DNA from 4 places in the Sphingomonas sp. JUb134 genome. Region 1 is predicted to be linked to each of the others. Evidence: predicted binding sites of a transcription regulator. Region 1 holds the regulator's gene; each other region holds the start of a gene.
The links. Region 1 encodes LexA, which represses DNA repair genes until DNA is damaged. Its sites were predicted from a motif close to GTTCCNCNCTTGTTCT; they were not measured.
Positions count from the first base shown of each region.

Region 2: the regulator LexA is predicted to act here: its motif matches at 1,763-1,778, upstream of EDF69_RS16235 (LexA family protein).
Region 3: the regulator LexA is predicted to act here: its motif matches at 1,491-1,506, upstream of EDF69_RS01625 (ImuA family protein).
Region 4: the regulator LexA is predicted to act here: its motif matches at 1,806-1,821, upstream of recA (recombinase RecA).

Region 1 is NZ_SLYP02000001.1:1,745,830-1,750,147, forward strand. Features, by position in the region: gene EDF69_RS08345 (ComEC/Rec2 family competence protein) at 1-1,961, shown strand, start outside; gene lexA (transcriptional repressor LexA) at 2,358-3,032, opposite strand; gene EDF69_RS08355 (molybdopterin-binding protein) at 3,087-4,265, opposite strand; gene moaC (cyclic pyranopterin monophosphate synthase MoaC) at 4,262-4,318, opposite strand, start outside.
Region 2 is NZ_SLYP02000002.1:6,382-10,699, reverse strand. Features, by position in the region: gene EDF69_RS16245 (hypothetical protein) at 1-27, shown strand, start outside; gene EDF69_RS16240 (Y-family DNA polymerase) at 30-1,289, opposite strand; gene EDF69_RS16235 (LexA family protein) at 1,295-1,708, opposite strand; gene EDF69_RS16230 (hypothetical protein) at 1,825-2,274, shown strand; gene EDF69_RS16225 (ISNCY family transposase) at 2,502-3,932, shown strand; gene EDF69_RS16220 (sensor histidine kinase) at 4,092-4,318, shown strand, end outside.
Region 3 is NZ_SLYP02000001.1:381,230-385,547, reverse strand. Features, by position in the region: gene EDF69_RS01630 (M3 family metallopeptidase) at 1-1,383, opposite strand, end outside; gene EDF69_RS01625 (ImuA family protein) at 1,657-2,292, shown strand; gene EDF69_RS01620 (DNA polymerase Y family protein) at 2,210-4,318, shown strand, end outside.
Region 4 is NZ_SLYP02000001.1:2,034,472-2,038,789, reverse strand. Features, by position in the region: gene EDF69_RS09550 (family 43 glycosylhydrolase) at 1-268, shown strand, start outside; gene recA (recombinase RecA) at 636-1,730, opposite strand; gene EDF69_RS09540 (response regulator) at 1,901-2,254, opposite strand; partial or broken gene EDF69_RS09535 (response regulator) at 2,295-4,318, opposite strand, start outside.

The sequences.
Region 1 (4,318 bases):
CGGGCATCGTCTTTCCGCCGGCCGGGCGGCTCGGGCGGATCGTCGCGGGTGCCGGGCTGCTCGCCGCGCTCGGCTGCGCGCTGGTGTGGTGGCGTGCCGAGCGCGTTGCGGCGCCGGTGCTGGCGCGGCCCGGCGTCTTCGCCTTCACCGCGCGGGTAGAGCGGGTGGAGCCCCTGCCTGCGCGCGAGCTGGTGCGGCTGCGGCTCGCGCCGGTCGACATGCCCACGCTGCCGCCGATCGTGCGGGTCAACGTGCCGCAGGATGCGCTGCCGGCCGGCGCAGGCTCCGGCGCCGTGTTGCGGCTGCGTGCCCGACTCGTGCCCCCGCCGCCGCCTGCCGTACCCGGCGCCTATGACTTCACCCGCGTGGCGTGGTTCGACCGCGTCGGCGCGACGGGCCGCGGCTTCGCGCCGATGGAGGTGGTGACGCCGGCGGTCACCCCCGGCGCCGGGCTGCGCAACCGCCTGACCGCCCACATCCAGCAGCAGGTGCCCGGCAGCGAGGGCGGAGTCGCGGCCGCGCTGGTGACCGGAGACCGGGGCGCCATCGGCGAGGACGCGGACGAGGCGATGCGCCGCGCGGGCCTCGCCCACCTGCTGTCGATCAGCGGCCTGCACGTGACGGCCGTGGTCGGCGCGACCATGTTGCTGTTGCTCCGCGTGCTCGCGCTGGTGCCGGCGCTCGCCTTGCGGGTGCGCCTGCCGCTGGTGGCGGCCTCGGGCGCGGCGCTGGCGGCGATCGGCTATACCTGGCTGTCGGGGGCCGAAGTGCCGACCATCCGCTCCTGCGTCGCCGCGCTGCTGGTGCTGGCGGCGCTCGCGATGGGGCGCGAGGCGATCACCTTGCGGCTGGTCGCGACCGGGGCCTTTCTGGTGCTGTTGCTGCTTCCAGAGTCGCTCGCCGGTCCCAGCTTCCAGCTGAGCTTCGCCGCCGTCACCGCGATCGTCGCGCTCCACGAACACCCGCGGGTTCGCGGCTGGTTCCAGGCGCGCGACGAAGGTCTGCCGCGCCGGCTTCTGCGCGGGCTCGGCTCGCTGCTGCTGACCGGCATTGCCGTGGAGGCGGTGCTGATGCCGATCGGACTGTTCCACTTCCACAAGGCCGGGCTTTACGGGGCGCTCGCCAACATCGTCGCGATTCCGCTCACCACCTTTGTCGTCATGCCGGCGGAGGCGCTGGCATTGCTGCTCGATCTCCTCGGCCTCGGGGCGCCGGCCTGGTGGGTGGTAGAGCGCGCCCTGTCGCTGCTGCTGTGGATCGCGCAGACGGTCGCAGCCGCCCCGGGCTCCGTCGCGGCACTGCCGTCTATGCCGGGCGGGGCGTTCGGGCTGATGGTGGCAGGCGGGTTATGGCTGGCGCTGTGGCGTACCCGCACGCGGCTGCTGGGGCTGGCGCCGTTCGCGGCCGGGGCACTGTGGGCGCTCGCGACGCCCGCGCCGGACCTGCTCGTCACCAGCGACGGACGGCACCTCGCCATCCGCAGGCCCGAGGGGGGCATGGCGATCCTCCGCGACCGGGCAGGCGACTATGTGCGGGACACCCTAGGGGAAGGGGGCGGTGTCGAGGGCGAGCTGCCCCCGCTCGCCGAGCAGCCTAACGCCCGCTGCACCGCCGACGTCTGCGTCGTCGATGTTGCTGCCCGCGATCGCGTCTGGCGCGTCGTCGCCACCCGCAGCGGCTACCTGCTTCCGGTGCGCGACCTGATCGCCGCATGCCGCGACGCCGACATCGTCGTCAGCGAACGCCGCCTCCCGCGTGGTTGCACCCCGCGTTGGCTGCGGCTCGACAGACCGGTGCTCGCCCAAACGGGCGGCGTCGCCATCCGCTTCGATCCGCCCGAGGCGCGCCGCGTTCGAGCGCCCGGGGATCAGCACCCGTGGATCACCCCGCCGACGACGGCGCCCGTGGCGGATCGCTGGCCGCGGCGCAGAAGGAGCGGCCGGGACCACCCGTCTCCCTGACGCCGCACCGCGCCAGCTATCCACCTCCGCCTCGTCATTCTGACAAAGGCCGGGGTTGCTAGCCTCTCCCACGGCACCCGCCACGCATGCTCCTGCGGAGGCAGAAGCCCAGGTTGGGGTGCTGCACGTCGTTGTCCTGCTTGGACCCGGACCGCCGCCTACGCAGGGACTCGGCGTATCCGTACCTCTGCTCCGATGGCGAGGGTCCTGCCTCCGCGGGGCAGGATGATGTGCGCCGGGCCACCTCCCTCGCGGAGCGAACTCCCACGAGCCGCAGGCTGTGGCTCTTTGCAGAGCCCGCATCCCTTCGCCCACACGCGCAATGAAGACGGACATGAGCCGGGTCTCGCGGGTCAGTGGCCGCCACCCGGCTATAGGAGGGGCCCAGCTTCCGCCTCAGTAGCGGCGCAGCAGCCCTGCAAGCTTCCCCTGCACCCGCACCTGATCCGGGCGATAACGCTGCGGATCATAGCTGCGGTTGGCCGGGTCGAGGCGGATCATCGCGCCTTCGCGGCGGAAATACTTCAGCGTCGCCTCGTTCTCGTCGATCAGCGCGACCACGATCTCGCCGTCGCGCGCCGCGTCGGTGCGGCGAACCAAGGCATAGTCGCCGTCGAGAATGCCGGCCTCGACCATCGAGTCGCCCGCGACCTCCAGGGCGTAATGCTCGCCCGAGCCCAGCAGCGCGGCCGGCACCGGCAGCATCTGCTGGCCTTCCATTGCCTCGATCGGGACGCCGGCGGCGATGCGGCCGTGCAGCGGGATCTCGATGACGTCGTTGGCGGGAGCGGGCGGCGCGACCGGCGCGCTTCGGGCGGGCGCCGTCTTGGCCGGCGCTTTCTTGGCCGCCTCGGGCCGGTCCGGCATCCGCAGCACTTCCAGCGCGCGGGCGCGGTTCGGCAGACGGCGGATGAACTGGCGTTCCTCCAGCGCGCTGATCAGGCGATGCACGCCCGACTTCGACTTGAGGTCGAGCGCTTCCTTCATCTCCTCGAACGAGGGGGACACGCCGGTTTCCTTCAACCGGTCGTCGATGAAGCAGATCAGCTCGTGCTGCTTGCGCGTGAGCATGCGGTCCTCCGTCGGAACAGATATGGAACCTTTAGGAAACGGAGCCGCCCCCTGTCAACCGATATCCAGGATTTCCACCGAGTCGCCCGCGTTTGCCGCGGCCGCATGGGGAGGACGCACGATCAGGCAGTCGGCCCGGGCGAGCGTGCGCAGCATGGAGCTGTCCTGCGCGGGGGCGGGAAAAGCCACCCCGTCGCGCAGCTCCGCGCGCAGGTGGTCGGCCCTCCGGTCGTTCGCGGCCAGCGGCGCGCCGAGCGGCACCATGCGCCGCCGCGACAGCGGATCGGCCGCGCCTGCGAGCGTGCGCACCAGCGGCAGCAGGAACAGCGTTGCCGTCACGAACGCGGACACCGGATTGCCCGGCAACCCCAGCACGACGGCGTCGCCGAGCCTGCCCGCCATCATCGGCTTGCCCGGCCGCATCGCGATGCGCCAGAAGTCGATCCGCGCGCCTGCCGCCTCCAGTGCCGGCCGCACCAGATCATGGTCGCCGACCGAGGCGCCCCCCGTCGTCACCAGCACATCGGCATCCACCCCGGCGAAGGCGGCCGTGAGTGCGGAGAGGTCGTCCGGCAGGATTCCCAGGTCGATTCGTTCGACGGGCAGCCCCCCGAGCAGGCCCGCCAGCAGCACGCCGTTGGACTCCGGAAGCCCGGCGTCGGGGGGTGAACCCGGCGGCACGAGTTCGTCCCCCGTGGCCGCGATCGCCACCCGCACCCGGCGCCGGACGGGAACCATGCCGTGTCCGCCGACCGCCAGCAGCGCTGCCGCAGCCGGCGTGATCGCCGCACCTGCCGACAGCAGCCGCTCGCCCGCGGTGAAATCCAGCCCGGCCGCACGCACGCTGCTGCCGCGCCGCGGCGGCCCTTCGCCCGCGAGCATCAGACGGGCGCCGTCGCGCGCTGCCTCTTCCTGCACGAGCACCGTGTCGGCGCCCTCGGGCAACGCGGCCCCCGTGAAGATGCGCGTTGCCTGGCCCCGGTCGACGCGGCCGCCGAACGGACGCCCCGCAGCGGACTCGCCGATGACCTCCCACGGTCCCGGCAGGTCGTCGAAGCGGATCGCGTAGCCGTCCATCGACGACAGCGCGCGCTCGGGCTGAGTGCGCAGCGCCGGCAGGTCGTCGGCTGCCCAGCGGCCGATGGCGTCGCGGATCGGCACCGTCTCGACGGCGACCGGCTGGGCCAGCCCCAATACCCGCGCCTGCGCCTCGTCGAGCGGCAGCAGGCTCACGCCTGCCAGTCTCCGGACTTGCCGCCCGACTTGGCGAGCAGGCGCACGCCCCC
Region 2 (4,318 bases), on a different contig from region 1:
TGCCGGCAGGCAGGCTATCGCTATTGATCTCACCGCGCGATCGGCACCTGATCGATCCGCGTGGTCCAGGACGGGCTCTTGAAAGCACGCTTGGTGTCGTAGCTCTTCTGGCCAAAGCCCTCGGAGGCAAGCCGCATCGTGTTGCGGCCGAACCGCCCGTTGAGCCCGTCGATCGCGGCGAGCAGGGCAGGGGATCGCGGATCGGGCACCGCGAACAGGTCGGCCTGGTGCGCGGTCATCGGCTCCAGCCCCTCGAGCATGACGCCGCACTTGGTGTAGACGCCGCCAGTTTCGTACATGACATCCGCCATGCGGCCCGCCATACCGCCGATCACGCGCGGATCATTGGTCGCCGGCGACAGCCGCGCTATGCGCGAGGCGGACGGCGCGTTGGGCTTGAACCGGCTTCCGTGGGCAAAGGCGATCAGGCGGGTGGCAGCGAGATCCTGCGCGCGGATCTTCTCGGCCGCGCGGACCGCGCGGCGCACCATCGCCTCGCGCAGCGCCGCGACCTCGCGCACCGGCTCACCGAAGCAGCGGGTCACCGCGGTCGCCTTGGACGGGGGCGGCTCCGGCTCGAAATCGGTGCATTCGACGCCGTTCAGCTCGCGCACGAGCCGCTCCAGCACCACCGTCCCCACGTCGCGCGCGACCTCCGGGGGGAGGGCGGCAAGATCGGCCGTCGTCCTGACGCCGAGCGGTCGCAGCCGCTCGGTCATCGCTCGCGCGATGCCCCAGACCTCCTCGACCGGCCATTGCGCGAACAGGCGCCGCCGCAGCTCGATGTCGTGCAGGTCGACCACGCCCTTCCAGACCTTCTCCGACGCCTTGGCGAGGGCGTTGGCAACCTTGCTCAGCGTCCGGGTCGGGCCAAGCCCGATGCGGATCGGCAGGCCCGTCGCACGCTTGACGGCCGCGATCACGCGGTGCGCGGCCGCCACGTCGCCCAGGCCGTTCGGGAGCACCGGCAGGCGAAAGAACGATTCGTCGATCGAGTACACCTCGACCGTGCAACTGTGCTCGGCGAGGACCTGATTGAAGCGACGATTCATGTCGGCATACAATTCGTAGGAACTGCTGCGGTATTGGATGCCATGCTCGCGGACGATATCACGAATCTTGAACATCGGCGCACCCATCTTGATGTGCAGCGCCTTGGCCTCCTCGGAGCGCGCGATGGCGCAGCCGTCCCCGTTACTCAGCACGATGAGCGGTTTATCGCGCAGCGACGGGTCGAATACCCTCTCCGACGAGCAATAGAAGTTGGAGACGTCAGCGATCGCCCACATGGCGGTCAGCCCTGCAGGTTGCGCACGGAGGCGCGGACGACGCCCCACACTTCGACACTCTCATCCGCGATCACCGCGTCGTAGCGCATCCGCGCGTTGCGGGCCTCGAGGACCGGCTTGCCGTCGCGCCAGACCAACTGGCGGATCACGAAGCCCCCGTCGACCACGGCGATGACGATGCGGCCGCTAACCGGCGTGGCGTCGCGATCGACCACCACCACGTCGTCATCATAGATTCCAGCGTCGATCATGGACTGTCCGCTGACCCGGAACACGAAGCTGGCGGCGCGGTCGAGGCGCAGCAGCGCCACGAGATCGATCGCGGTTTCCTCCCAGTCCTGGGCAGGCGAGGGGAAGCCAGCGCCGGCCGCGCTCACCACCCTCAGGCGAAACGCTGGCGGCAGATCGGCGATCGGCATCGGTTGGGACAGGGGAATCACACACGCGGACATGCGCGCATGATATGCTGGATAAGAACATGAAGGGAACGAGATTTTCCTTTTGTTCTCATTTCGCATGACTCATAGAGTCATGGATGCCGATCCGCCCCGAAAACCGCTGGCTGTACCCGATCGACTGGCCGCTGCTGTCGGACCAGATCCGGTTCGTGCGGGCAGGAGGGCGCTGCGAACGCTGCCGGCGACCGCATCTTCGGCACGTCGCGCATCTGGGCGATGGGCGCTGGTGGGATAGCGAAGCGCGATGCTGGCGATCGGGAGAGGGGCGACGGGTGAAGGTCGGCGACCTCTTCGCGCTCGACGTCGTGCGGATCACCTATGTCGTGCTGGCCTGCGCGCATCTGGATCATGATCCTGGCAATAGCGCGCCGCGCAATCTCGCCGCGCTATGCCAGCGATGTCACATGCTCCACGATGCCGAGGAGCATCGCTGGCAACGCTGGTGGAATGCGTTTCGGCTGCGCGCGCTGCAGGATCTTTACGAAGATCCGCGACACGCTCGCGCGCGAGAACGACGGCGCGGCTAACTCGCGACTGACTGGCAAGCCTTAGCTGCGAAAAAGCCACGTCAGTCTCTGCAAGAACGATGCCGGAAATCTGCTAAGCCATTGATTTAACATAAGAACTATTATCGAACAAAACAGGTGTAGGTGCTAAGTAGAAATGACACTCCTCCGCTAGATAGAAAAGGCACAACGAGTGCCAGCGGGTCGCCGGTGTCATGGCCATCCTCGGCAGCGAGGATGTGCAAGCGATGACGGTGCTGACAATGAGTGCTGCCGAGGTGAGCCGGTTCGACACGCTGATGCGGCTGGACCGTGGCGAAATCCGGATCCCGGACGCGATGGAGCTGCTGGGCCTCCAGCGGCGGCAAATCTACCGGCTGCTCGATCGCCTTCGACAGGAAGGCGCTGCGGGCCTCGTGTCGCGCAAGCGCGGGCGGCCAAGCAATCGGCGCTACAGCGATGCCTTTCGCGCCGAGGTGGTCGCGCTGGTGCGAGAAAACTATGCCGACTTCGGGCCGACGCTCGCGCGCGAATATCTCGCCGAACGCCACGGCCTCGGCCTGTCGTGCGAGACGCTGCGGCAGATCATGATGGAAGCCGGCCTTTGGAAAGACCGCGCCGCCAGGCGCCCTCGCCCGTACCAACCCCGCTATCGGCGCGAGTGTCGCGGCGAGCTGGTCCAGGTCGACGGCTCGAAGCATTGGTGGTTCGAGGACCGCGGCCCGCAATGCACGCTCCTGGTATTCATCGACGACGCCACGAGCGAACTGATGCACCTCGAGATGGTCGAGAGCGAAAGCACCTTCTCCTACATGCGCGCGACGCGGACGTACCTCGAACGGCACGGTAAGCCGGTCGCCTTCTATACGGACAAGCACAGCGCGTTCCGCAACAACACGGCCTCGGCGAACGGCGACGGCATGACCCATCTTGGACGCGCGCTGGAACGGCTGAATATCGACCTGATCTGCGCGAACTCGCCGCAGGCGAAGGGCCGCGTGGAGCGCGCCAATGCCACGTTGCAGGATCGACTCGTCAAGGCGATGCGGCTTCACCGCATCGACACCATCGACCAAGCCAACGCCTTCCTCCCCTCCTACATGGCGCAGCACAACCAACGGTTCGCCAAGGCGCCCTTCGACCCGCGCGATCTACACCGACCGCTGGCCATCCACGAGAACCTCGAAGCCGAGATGGTCTGGCGCGAGCAGCGCACCGTCACCGGTGCCCTCACCCTCCACTACAATAAGGCGATGTTCATCCTGGAGCCGACCCCGGTCACACAGGGTCTCGCCCGCAAGAAGGTGGATGTGTGCGAGTATCCTGATGGCCGGCTCGAGATCCAGCATGAGCGCGAGGTGCTCCCCTATCGGGTCTTCGACAAGATGCGCCGGGTGAACCAGGCGCCGGTGGTCGACAACAAGCATCTCGACGCTGCCTTGGCGCTCGCCCACGCCATCCAGCAGGTGCAGCCGCACCACGCGAAGCGCAACAACAACGAGCCCGCCCGTACCGCTCAGCCCGGCGGGATGTTCAAGGCCCCCTCGCCCGTCCCCCCTGGGCCAAAGTTGGATCGCCGCAAACTGGGCAATCAGCGCCTGAAGCGAGGCCCTCGCCTTTCCGATGATGAGCTCGTTGCCCGCGGCTTGGGCGAATATGTCCGCCGGCAGACGGGATGACCGGATGGCGTGCCCGCCAGCGTCTCGAAAACGATCGTTGATCGGGAAAAGCAGCCCCACACCCTACCGGCTTGCGGGACCTCTCGCCCTCAGCTCGCACCATGCTATCAGCGTGTGGGGGCGGGCGGGGGCGCTCATGTCCCTATTTGAGCTTTGGACATGCCGAACACCAAGACCTTGCCCTTTGTCGATCGCCTGCTGTCGTGGTCGTTCCGCCATCCGATCTCCACCCCAGCCCGCTACGCCGCCGCGACGGTCCTGATCGTCGTCGTCGGACTATTCCGTGCGCTTGTCATCAGCTCGATCGTCCCCTGGCTGCTGTTCATCCCGGTCGTGCTGGCGATCGGCCTCGTGCTGGGTAGGGGATCGGGGGTCTATGCCGGCGT
Region 3 (4,318 bases), 1.4 Mb from region 1:
GCCCGAGCGCTTGCCGGACCGAGCGTAGGCATCGAAGTAGAAGACGCCGACATTGTGCCCGTCGCGCTTGTCGGTGACGACAAAGGTGCGCACCGCCGGATCGAACACCGGGATCTGCCCCGTGTTCTCCTTGAACTCCAGGTCGTAGAGTCGGCCCGCGGCGTAGAGTGCACCCTGGAGGATGTTGTCGAGCTGGAGGTACGGCTTCACCTCGCTCTCATCGAGGTCGTACTTCGCCTTGCGCACCTTCTCTGCGTAGAAGCGATAGTCCCACGGCTCGATGGTGATCTTGGCGCCGCTCTGGTTGGCGAGCGCCTGCATGTCGGCGACCTCCTGGTGGACGCGGGCGACGGCGGCCGGCCACACGCGCATCATCAGCGACATGGCATTGGCGGGCGTCTCCGCCATGGTGTCGTCCATGCGGTACCAGGCGTGGTTCTGGAAGCCGAGCAGCTTGGCGCGCTGCTGGCGGAGCTTCAGGATCTCGGCGATCGTCGCATTGGTGTCGTTGGCGCCGCCGTTGTCGCCACGGTTGACGAAGGCGCGCCACACCTTTTCGCGCAATGCCCGATCGGTGGCGTAGGTCAGCACCGGCGCGACGGAGGAGCGGGTGTTGACGATCGCCCACTTGCCCGGGAGCTTGCGCTCGTCAGCCGCGGCCTTGAGCGAGGCGACAAAGCTGTCGGGCAGGCCCGCAAGCTGCTTGGCATCGTCGACGACGATCCAGGTCTCCTCGTCGGCCAGCACCTTTTCGCTGAACGCGTTGTAGGCGACCGACAGTGCCTGGTTGAGCTGCGACACCTGCGCCCGCTGCGCATCGGTGAGCAGCGCGCCGCGACGCACGAAGCTGCGATAGGTGCGCTCGAGCAGCCGCAGCTGCTTGGGATCGAGCTTCTGGCTGGCGCGGCTGTCGTACGCCGCCTTCACCCGCGCGAACAGCTTGGGGTCGAGGTAGAGCTCGTCATAAAAGGCGGAGAGCTTGGGGCTCCACTCGCGGTCGATCGCCTGCACCTCCTTGGTGGCGAGGTTGCTCGAATAGACGCCCCACATCGACTCGACGCGGTCCATCGTGTCGCCGGCGAGCTCCATCGGCTCGATCACGGTCTGGAAGGTCGCCGGGCGCGTGTCGTCGCGGATCTTGAGCACGTCGCGGCGAAGCTCGGCCATCGCGACCGGGAAAGCGGCGGGGAACATCGCCGGCGTCACCTTGTCCCAGGGCGGCACGCCGCCATAGGGGCCGCCCCAGGGGGCGAGCAGCGGGGTTGCATCGACGGAAGTCGAGGAGGGGGCCGCAGCGGCGGAAGTCTGCGCCATGGCGGCTCCTGCAGGGAAAAGGGCGAGGATCGTGGTCGCGGCCAGAACGGCGCGCAGGCGTGCGGTCATCAGGGGCTCCGATAAGGGTCGCAGGCGAGCCTAAGCATCGGGAAAGGAATGGCAAGCCGGCGCCCGCGCAAGGGTCGTGCGATCGGCGGTTGACTCGGGAGGGCATTAGAACAGAATAGGAACATGTCGAGTCCCTCGTGAGTCCTAGCTGTTGTCGTGACCCAAGCTCAAGCCCCTGTCCTGGACGCCTTGCGCGCGCAGCTGCGCGCCATCGAATGCGGCCGCTATCGCCGGCGCGAGGTGCTGCCGTTCGGCGTGCCGGCGCTCGACGAGATGCTGGCCGGAGGGGGGCTCGCGCTCGATGCGTTGCACGAGGTGGCAGGTGCCGGGCCGGACATGGCCGACGATTGCGCGGCGACGCTGTTCCTGGCCGGAATCGCCGCGCGCGCCTGGGGGCCCGTGCTGTGGGTGGTGCGCCGCCGCGACCTGTTCGCGCCGGGGCTCGCGCAGGTGGGGCTTGGGCCGCACCGGGTGCTCTATGCCGAGGCTGCCGACGATGCCGAGCTGCTCCAGCTAATGGAGGAGGGGCTGCGCCACCGGGGGCTGGGCGCCGTGATCGGCGAGGCCAAGCGCGTGCCCATGACCGCCACCCGCCGGTTGCAGCTGGCGGCGGAGGGCGGGCGCACCATCGCGCTGCTGCTGCGCCGGCATGGGCGCGCAGGCGCCGATCCGCTGGCGGTGCCCTCGGCCGCAGCGACGCGCTGGCGGGTGGCGTCGGCCCCCTCCACGCCGCTGCCGGTGGCCGGCGTCGGCCGCGCCCGCTGGAAACTCTCGCTCGTCCGCCAAAAGGGGGGCGAGCCCCGCGACTGGACCGTGGAGGCATGCGATGAAACGGGTCGCTGCGCTCTTCCTGCCCGACTGGCCGATCGACCGGCTGCGGCAGGCAGAGCGAACCGTCGCGCCGCCTGAAGCGGGACGCTCGGGCTCCGCCTTCGCTGCGATCGGCCGCGTGGCCGAGGCCGAACGCGCCAGCCAGTGCTCGGTGCCCAAAGAGGGCGGCTGGCGCCCCGGTGCGCGCTGGGCACGGGCCGAGGTGGAGGCTGCGATCGAGCAGCTGCCCACGCACCAGCGCCCGCCGCAGCGGGAGCTGGGCCGCACCAGCGTGGCCGCCGACCATCCTTTCAAGGCAGAGGGGCCGTTCAAGGACGTCCACCGCCAGGGCCGTCCGCTCGATGCTTCGCCCGCATCCGCCGCCTGGGCCGCAGATGCCGAGGCGGTCGACCGCGCGATCGCGGCGCTGCCGTTGCACCAGCAGCCGCCGTTCCGCGAGCTCAGCCGGCGGTCGGAGGTGATGGACCATCCGTTCAAAGCGATGCCGCCGGACGAGGGCGGGTGCAGCCATCACGCACTCGCCCAGCCGCAGGCGTTCCCCCGATCGGACCGGCCGACGCTGGCGCAGATGGCGGCGATGCCGGCAGTGCAATATCCGGGCGAGGGGCCGCACCCGGACGCGCACGGCCGCGAGCCGATCGCGGGCTATGCCGCCGCGGGCCGATTCTTCCAGACCGGACGCACGCTCGGCGACTTGGTCGCGCGGGTGTGCGTGGAGGAAGTGCCCGGTAGACTCGCCCCGGTGCGGGATGTGGTAGCGCTGGTCACCGTTGCCCGCCAGGGAGGACGCGTGGCGATCGCGGCGGCGTCTCCGGCGGCGCAGGCGCTGGGGCTGCGGCCGGGCATGGCGCTCACCCAGGCACGCGCGCAGGTGCCCGAACTTCAGGTGCGCGATGCCGATCCGGCGGGCGACCGGGCCGATCTGCGCCGGCTGGCGATGCTGCTCGCGCGCCGCTGGACGCCGGTGGTCGACCTGTCCGATCCCAACGGGCTGCTGCTCGACCTCACCGGGGTCGCGCACCTGCATGGCGGCGAGGTGCGCATGGCACTGCGGCTGGTGCGCCTGCTCGCGCGGCATGGCGTCAACGCCTGCGTCGGCATTGCCGATACGGCCGGTGCCGCCTGGGCGCTGGCCCGGCAGGGTGGGGCAGTGGTGCGGATCTGCCCGCCCGGTGCCCAAGCCGAGGCGCTGGACCCGCTGCCGGTCGGGCTGTTGCGGCTTCCGGAAAGCGCGATCGAGCTGCTCGCCCGACTGGGCGTGACGACGATCGGCCAGCTGCGGGCGCTCCCTCGCGGGCAGCTGGCCCGGCGGTTCGGCGATGCGGTGCTCGCCCGGCTGGACCAGGCGCTGGGGGCGCGTGCCGAACCGCTCGATCCGGTGGTGCCGCCGGAGCGCGTTCAGGTCCGCCAGCGCTTCGCCGAGCCGATCGCCACCGCAGAGGCGATCGCGCACTGGCTGGGCGAACTGGTGCCCCGGCTGGTGGCGGTGTTGCGGAAAGCCGGGCTGGGCGCACGCCAGGTGGAACTGGTGCTCGATCGCGTCGACGGCGTGCCGCAGCGGCTGCGCATCGGGCTCGCGCGTGCCAGCCGCGACTCCGAGCATTTGTTGCGACTGCTGGGGCGGCGGATCGAGACGGTGGAGCCCGGCTATGGCATCGACGCCATGGCGTTGCACGTGCGCCGCGCCGAGCCGCTGGGCGCGGAGACGCTGGGTGCCGCGCTGGTCGAGGACACGCCGCCGGACCTGGGGCCGCTGGTCGACCAGATCGTCAACCGCATCGGCGCGCAGCGCATGTGGCGGGTGGTCCCGGTGGAAAGCGATGTGCCCGAACGCGCATCCACGCGGGTGGCGCCGCTCGACCCCACCGATACACCCGCGGCGCAGCTGCGCGAGGACGACGTCCGCCGGCTCGACGGTCGCGAGGCCGACCACCCCTGGCACCTGCGCTGGCCGCGTCCGGTGCGCGTGCTGCGCCGGCCCGAGCGGCTCGATCATGTCATGGCCGAATTGCCCGACCAGCCGCCGCGGCGCTTCACCTGGCGCGGGGTGCCCCATGTGGTGGTGCATGCCGACGGACCGGAACGGATCGCGGGCGAATGGTGG
Region 4 (4,318 bases), 290 kb from region 1:
GGACTATTCCGTCCATTACGCGACGGCATCCTCGCCGATCGGGCCGTGGCAGTATCGCGGCGCGATCCTGACGGCCGATGCCAAGTACAAGGGCCCCGGGCACCACAGTTTCGTGCGGGATCCGAAAACGGGCGAGTGGCTAATCGTCTACCACCGTTGGGAAGGGCAAACCGGCGATGGCCCCTATGCCGGGGAACGCCGGGTCGCGATCCAGCCGATCCGCTATGATGCGTCGGGGCTGATCCAGCCGGTCAAGATGAGCGACTGACGCAGCGAGCGCCCTGCTCTGCCGGGCCGCTTGCACGAGGGAAGTCGCGGCGCGTCTGGAGTTTGGAGGGCGGGCGGCGTCGGGCGTTCGATGCGGCGGCTCGCGGTGGTCCGTGCGGTACGGCGCGCGCAACCTGGCGCCGTGAGGCGAAGGGCTACGCCGACGTTCGGCAGCCATCGCAGCTCGGCCCCCGCCTCCGCGGGGGTACGAAGTAGGTGAACTCTCCTACTTCGGCGTGAAGTCACGCTGGCAGGGGAGCCCCTCGAGCATCCGGCAACGAGAAGATCCTGGCCGCGGCCGAGTGCCGCCATAAAAAAGGCCCACCGGCGGGAGCCAGCGGGCCTCTTCTCAGGGCATCAGCGGGCGATCAGAGATCGTCGCCGTCGTCCTCGGCATCGGGGCCGGTCATCATTTCCTCGGCGACCTTTTCCGTACGCGCACGGATCGCGCGCTCCAGGCGGTCGCGGAGTTCGTCATTCTCCTTGAGGAAGGTCTTGGCGTTCTCGCGCCCCTGCCCGATGCGGACCGAGTCGTAGCTGAACCAGGCGCCGGCCTTTTCCACCAATCCGGCCTTCACGCCCAGGTCGAGGATCTCGCCGATCTTGGAGATACCCTCACCGTACATGATGTCGAACTCGACCTGCTTGAACGGCGGGGCGACCTTGTTCTTGACGACCTTCACCCGCGTCGAGTTGCCGATGATGTCCTCGCGGTCCTTGATCTGGCCGGTGCGGCGGATGTCCAGGCGGACCGACGCGTAGAACTTGAGCGCATTGCCGCCCGTCGTCGTCTCCGGATTGCCGTACATCACGCCGATCTTCATGCGCAGCTGGTTGATGAAGATCACCATGCAGCGCGAGCGGCTGATCGAGCCGGTCAGCTTGCGCAACGACTGCGACATCAGGCGGGCCTGGAGGCCGACGTGGCTGTCGCCCATCTCGCCCTCGATCTCCGCGCGCGGCACCAGTGCCGCCACCGAGTCCACCACCAGCACGTCGATCGCGTTCGACCGCACCAGCGTGTCGGTGATCTCCAGCGCCTGCTCGCCGGTATCCGGCTGCGAGACGATCAGTTCGTCGATGTTGACGCCCAGCTTCTTGGCATAGACGGGATCAAGCGCATGCTCGGCGTCGACGAACGCGGCGGTGCCGCCGTTCTTCTGCGCCTCTGCAATCACGTGGAGCGCGAGCGTGGTCTTGCCCGAGCTTTCCGGACCATAGACCTCGATCACACGGCCGCGCGGCAGGCCGCCGACGCCAAGCGCGATGTCGAGGCCGAGCGAACCGGTCGAGATCGCCTCGACCTGCATGGCTTCCTTCTGGCCCAGCTTCATCGCCGAACCCTTGCCGAACGCGCGGTCGATCTGCGCGAGCGCTGCGTCGAGCGCCTTCTGCCGCTCGCCCGCAGCCTTGTCGTTGGTCGCTGCCATCTTGCTGTCGATCACCTTGAGGTTTGCCGCCATTCGTGGCCTCCATCGCTAGAGCAACCGCGCGAGCCGTTCAACGCGTTGTTCGCCATGTATTCCATTTGTTCCGTGAGAACAAGAGGCGAACCACATGAGACGGACGCACCGCGTCACGCCCGTGGATGGAGCGCTCCGGACGTACAACAACTGGAAAAACAGAACGGCGCTTAGCCGAGCTCGGTAAGCGCCTTCTCCACGCCGTCCATGGTGAACGGCTTGGGCAACACCGGGCGGTCGCGGTGCGTGGGCTCCACCGCGTCGCCGGACCCGCCGGTGGCAAGCACGAACGGGATGCCGGCAGCGGCGAGCGCGTCCGCGATCGGCCAGCTCTTCTCACCGCCGCGCAGATTGACGTCGAGGATCGCGGCATCGATGCCGCCCTCCTCGATCCGGGACAGCGCATCGCTGACGCAATCGGCGGTGCCGGCGACGGACTTGCCGAGGATGTCGAGGAAATCCTCGAGCATCATCGCGATCAGGGGCTCGTCCTCGACGATGAGGATACGCTGGGGAGCTGTCATGCCCGCGCGTCTAAGCAGATGGCGGCACGAACGCCAAGCCTCATTTCGTTGCCAGAACGTCACGAGCAGCTTCGCCAAGCTGCTGAACGGAGAAGGGTTTCGGCAGAAAGGCGACGTTGCCGAGATCGATCGATCGGCGAAGCTGCTCCTCGGCATAGCCCGACATGAAGAGGATCGGCAGGTCGGGATAGATGCGCCGCACGTGCCGGGCCATGGTCGGACCGTCCATCGCCGGCATCACCACGTCGGACACGAGCAAGTCGATCTGCGGCCGGTCGGCCAGGAGCTCGAGCGCGGCTTCGCCATTCTCCGCCGTCAGCACCTTGTAGCCCTGGCGCGTCAGCGCGCGCTCGGCGACCGAGCGGACCATGTCCTCATCCTCCACCAGCAGGATCGTGCCGGTACCCCAGATGTCGCTGGGTCGCTCACGGCGCGGCTGCACCGGCGGCGGCAGGGCGGCGATGGCAGGCGCCGAGTGGACGGGAAGAAAGATCGTAAAGGACGTCCCCTGCCCGACCTGCGACTCGGCAAAGATGTAGCCACCCGACTGCTTGATGATGCCATAGACCGTCGAAAGGCCGAGGCCGGTGCCCTTGCCCACCTCCTTGGTGGTGAAGAAAGGTTCGAAGATCTTGGGCAGCACGTCCGGCGCGATGCCGGTCCCCGTATCGGTGATGCGCACGGCGGTATAGTCGCCGACCGGAAGCACCTCGTTCTCCATCGCCCGCACCTCGGCCGCGCCGATCGCCAGGGTCTCGATCACGAGGCGGCCGCGGCCGTTGGGGTTCTTGGCGACCATGGCGTCGCGGGCGTTGACCGCCAAGTTCACCACCACCTGCTCGAGCTGACCCGGGTCCGCGCGCACGGGACCGAGGTTGCGACCGTGCCGCACCACCAGCTCGACCGCCTCTCCCAGCAGGCGCTTCAACAGGTTCGACACTTCGGAGATCACGTCGGGAAGCTGCAGCACCTGCGGCCGGAGCGTCTGCTGGCGCGAGAAGGCGAGCAGTTGGCGGGTCAGGCTTGCCGCGCGATTGGAGTTGGCGCGGATCTGCTGGATGTCGTCATAGTCGCTGTCGCCGGGGGTATGGCGCATCAGCATCAGGTCACAATGACCGATAATAGCGGTCAATATGTTGTTGAAATCATGGGCGACACCGCCGGCCAGCTGGCCCACCGCCTGCATCTTGGTCGCCTGGGCGACCTGGCGCTTCAGGCGCGATTCCTCGCCGGTATCCTTGAGGGTCAGCAACACCGCAGCGTCGCCCAGGCCGCGCCCGCCCCCGATGGTGAGCGCGATCGGCTCGTCGGGGTGGCTGATCAGCCGGACCGCCATGTCCGAGGCGTGCTGCGCCCCGCCCGCAAAACGGCGGATCGCATCGGCAAGCGCGCCCTTGTCCTCCCGCACCACGAGATCGCCCGGGTAGAGCGGCGGCGCGTTGGTATTGACGCCGGTCGCGCGCGCAAAAGCGTGGTTCATGTGCAGGAAGCGCCCGTCGCGATCGACCAGCGCCATGCCGACCGGAAGCAGCGAGACCAGCGCGCGGACATGCCCCGCCGCCCCGCCGGAGATCGGCGCGGCAGCCTCGGCCGCCTCCTCGTCGAGCAGCACGACGAGCATCGGCGCCCCTTCGTCGGGGAGGAACGGCACCTGGAGCAGCCGCAACGGGTTGCCGCCTGCGCCCTCGCGTTCGAAACGGATGCGCCCCTCACCGTCCGTGGTGAGGAAACGGGCGAAGTCGCGGCCGACGATCGAGCCCTCTTCATGCCCGAGGGCGCGGGCGCGCAAGACGCGGTTGGCGGAACGGATACGACCGTCGGAGCCAAGCAGTGCGGCCATGATGCCCGCCCCGCCCAGCCGATCACCATGCGGGCCCGACAGCCACTGCTCCGCCTCGATGGAAGCGGTCGCGCGGCCGCCACCGAAAAAGCGCCACACCAGTGTCCCGTCGCCGACGCGCTCGATCGCGAGCTTCCAGTACATTGCCGTCCGCGCGGATCCACGCGGAGGCACGACCGTCGCGCCACGCGGCGCGTCCGGCGGCTGCAAGCTGCGCCGCCCCC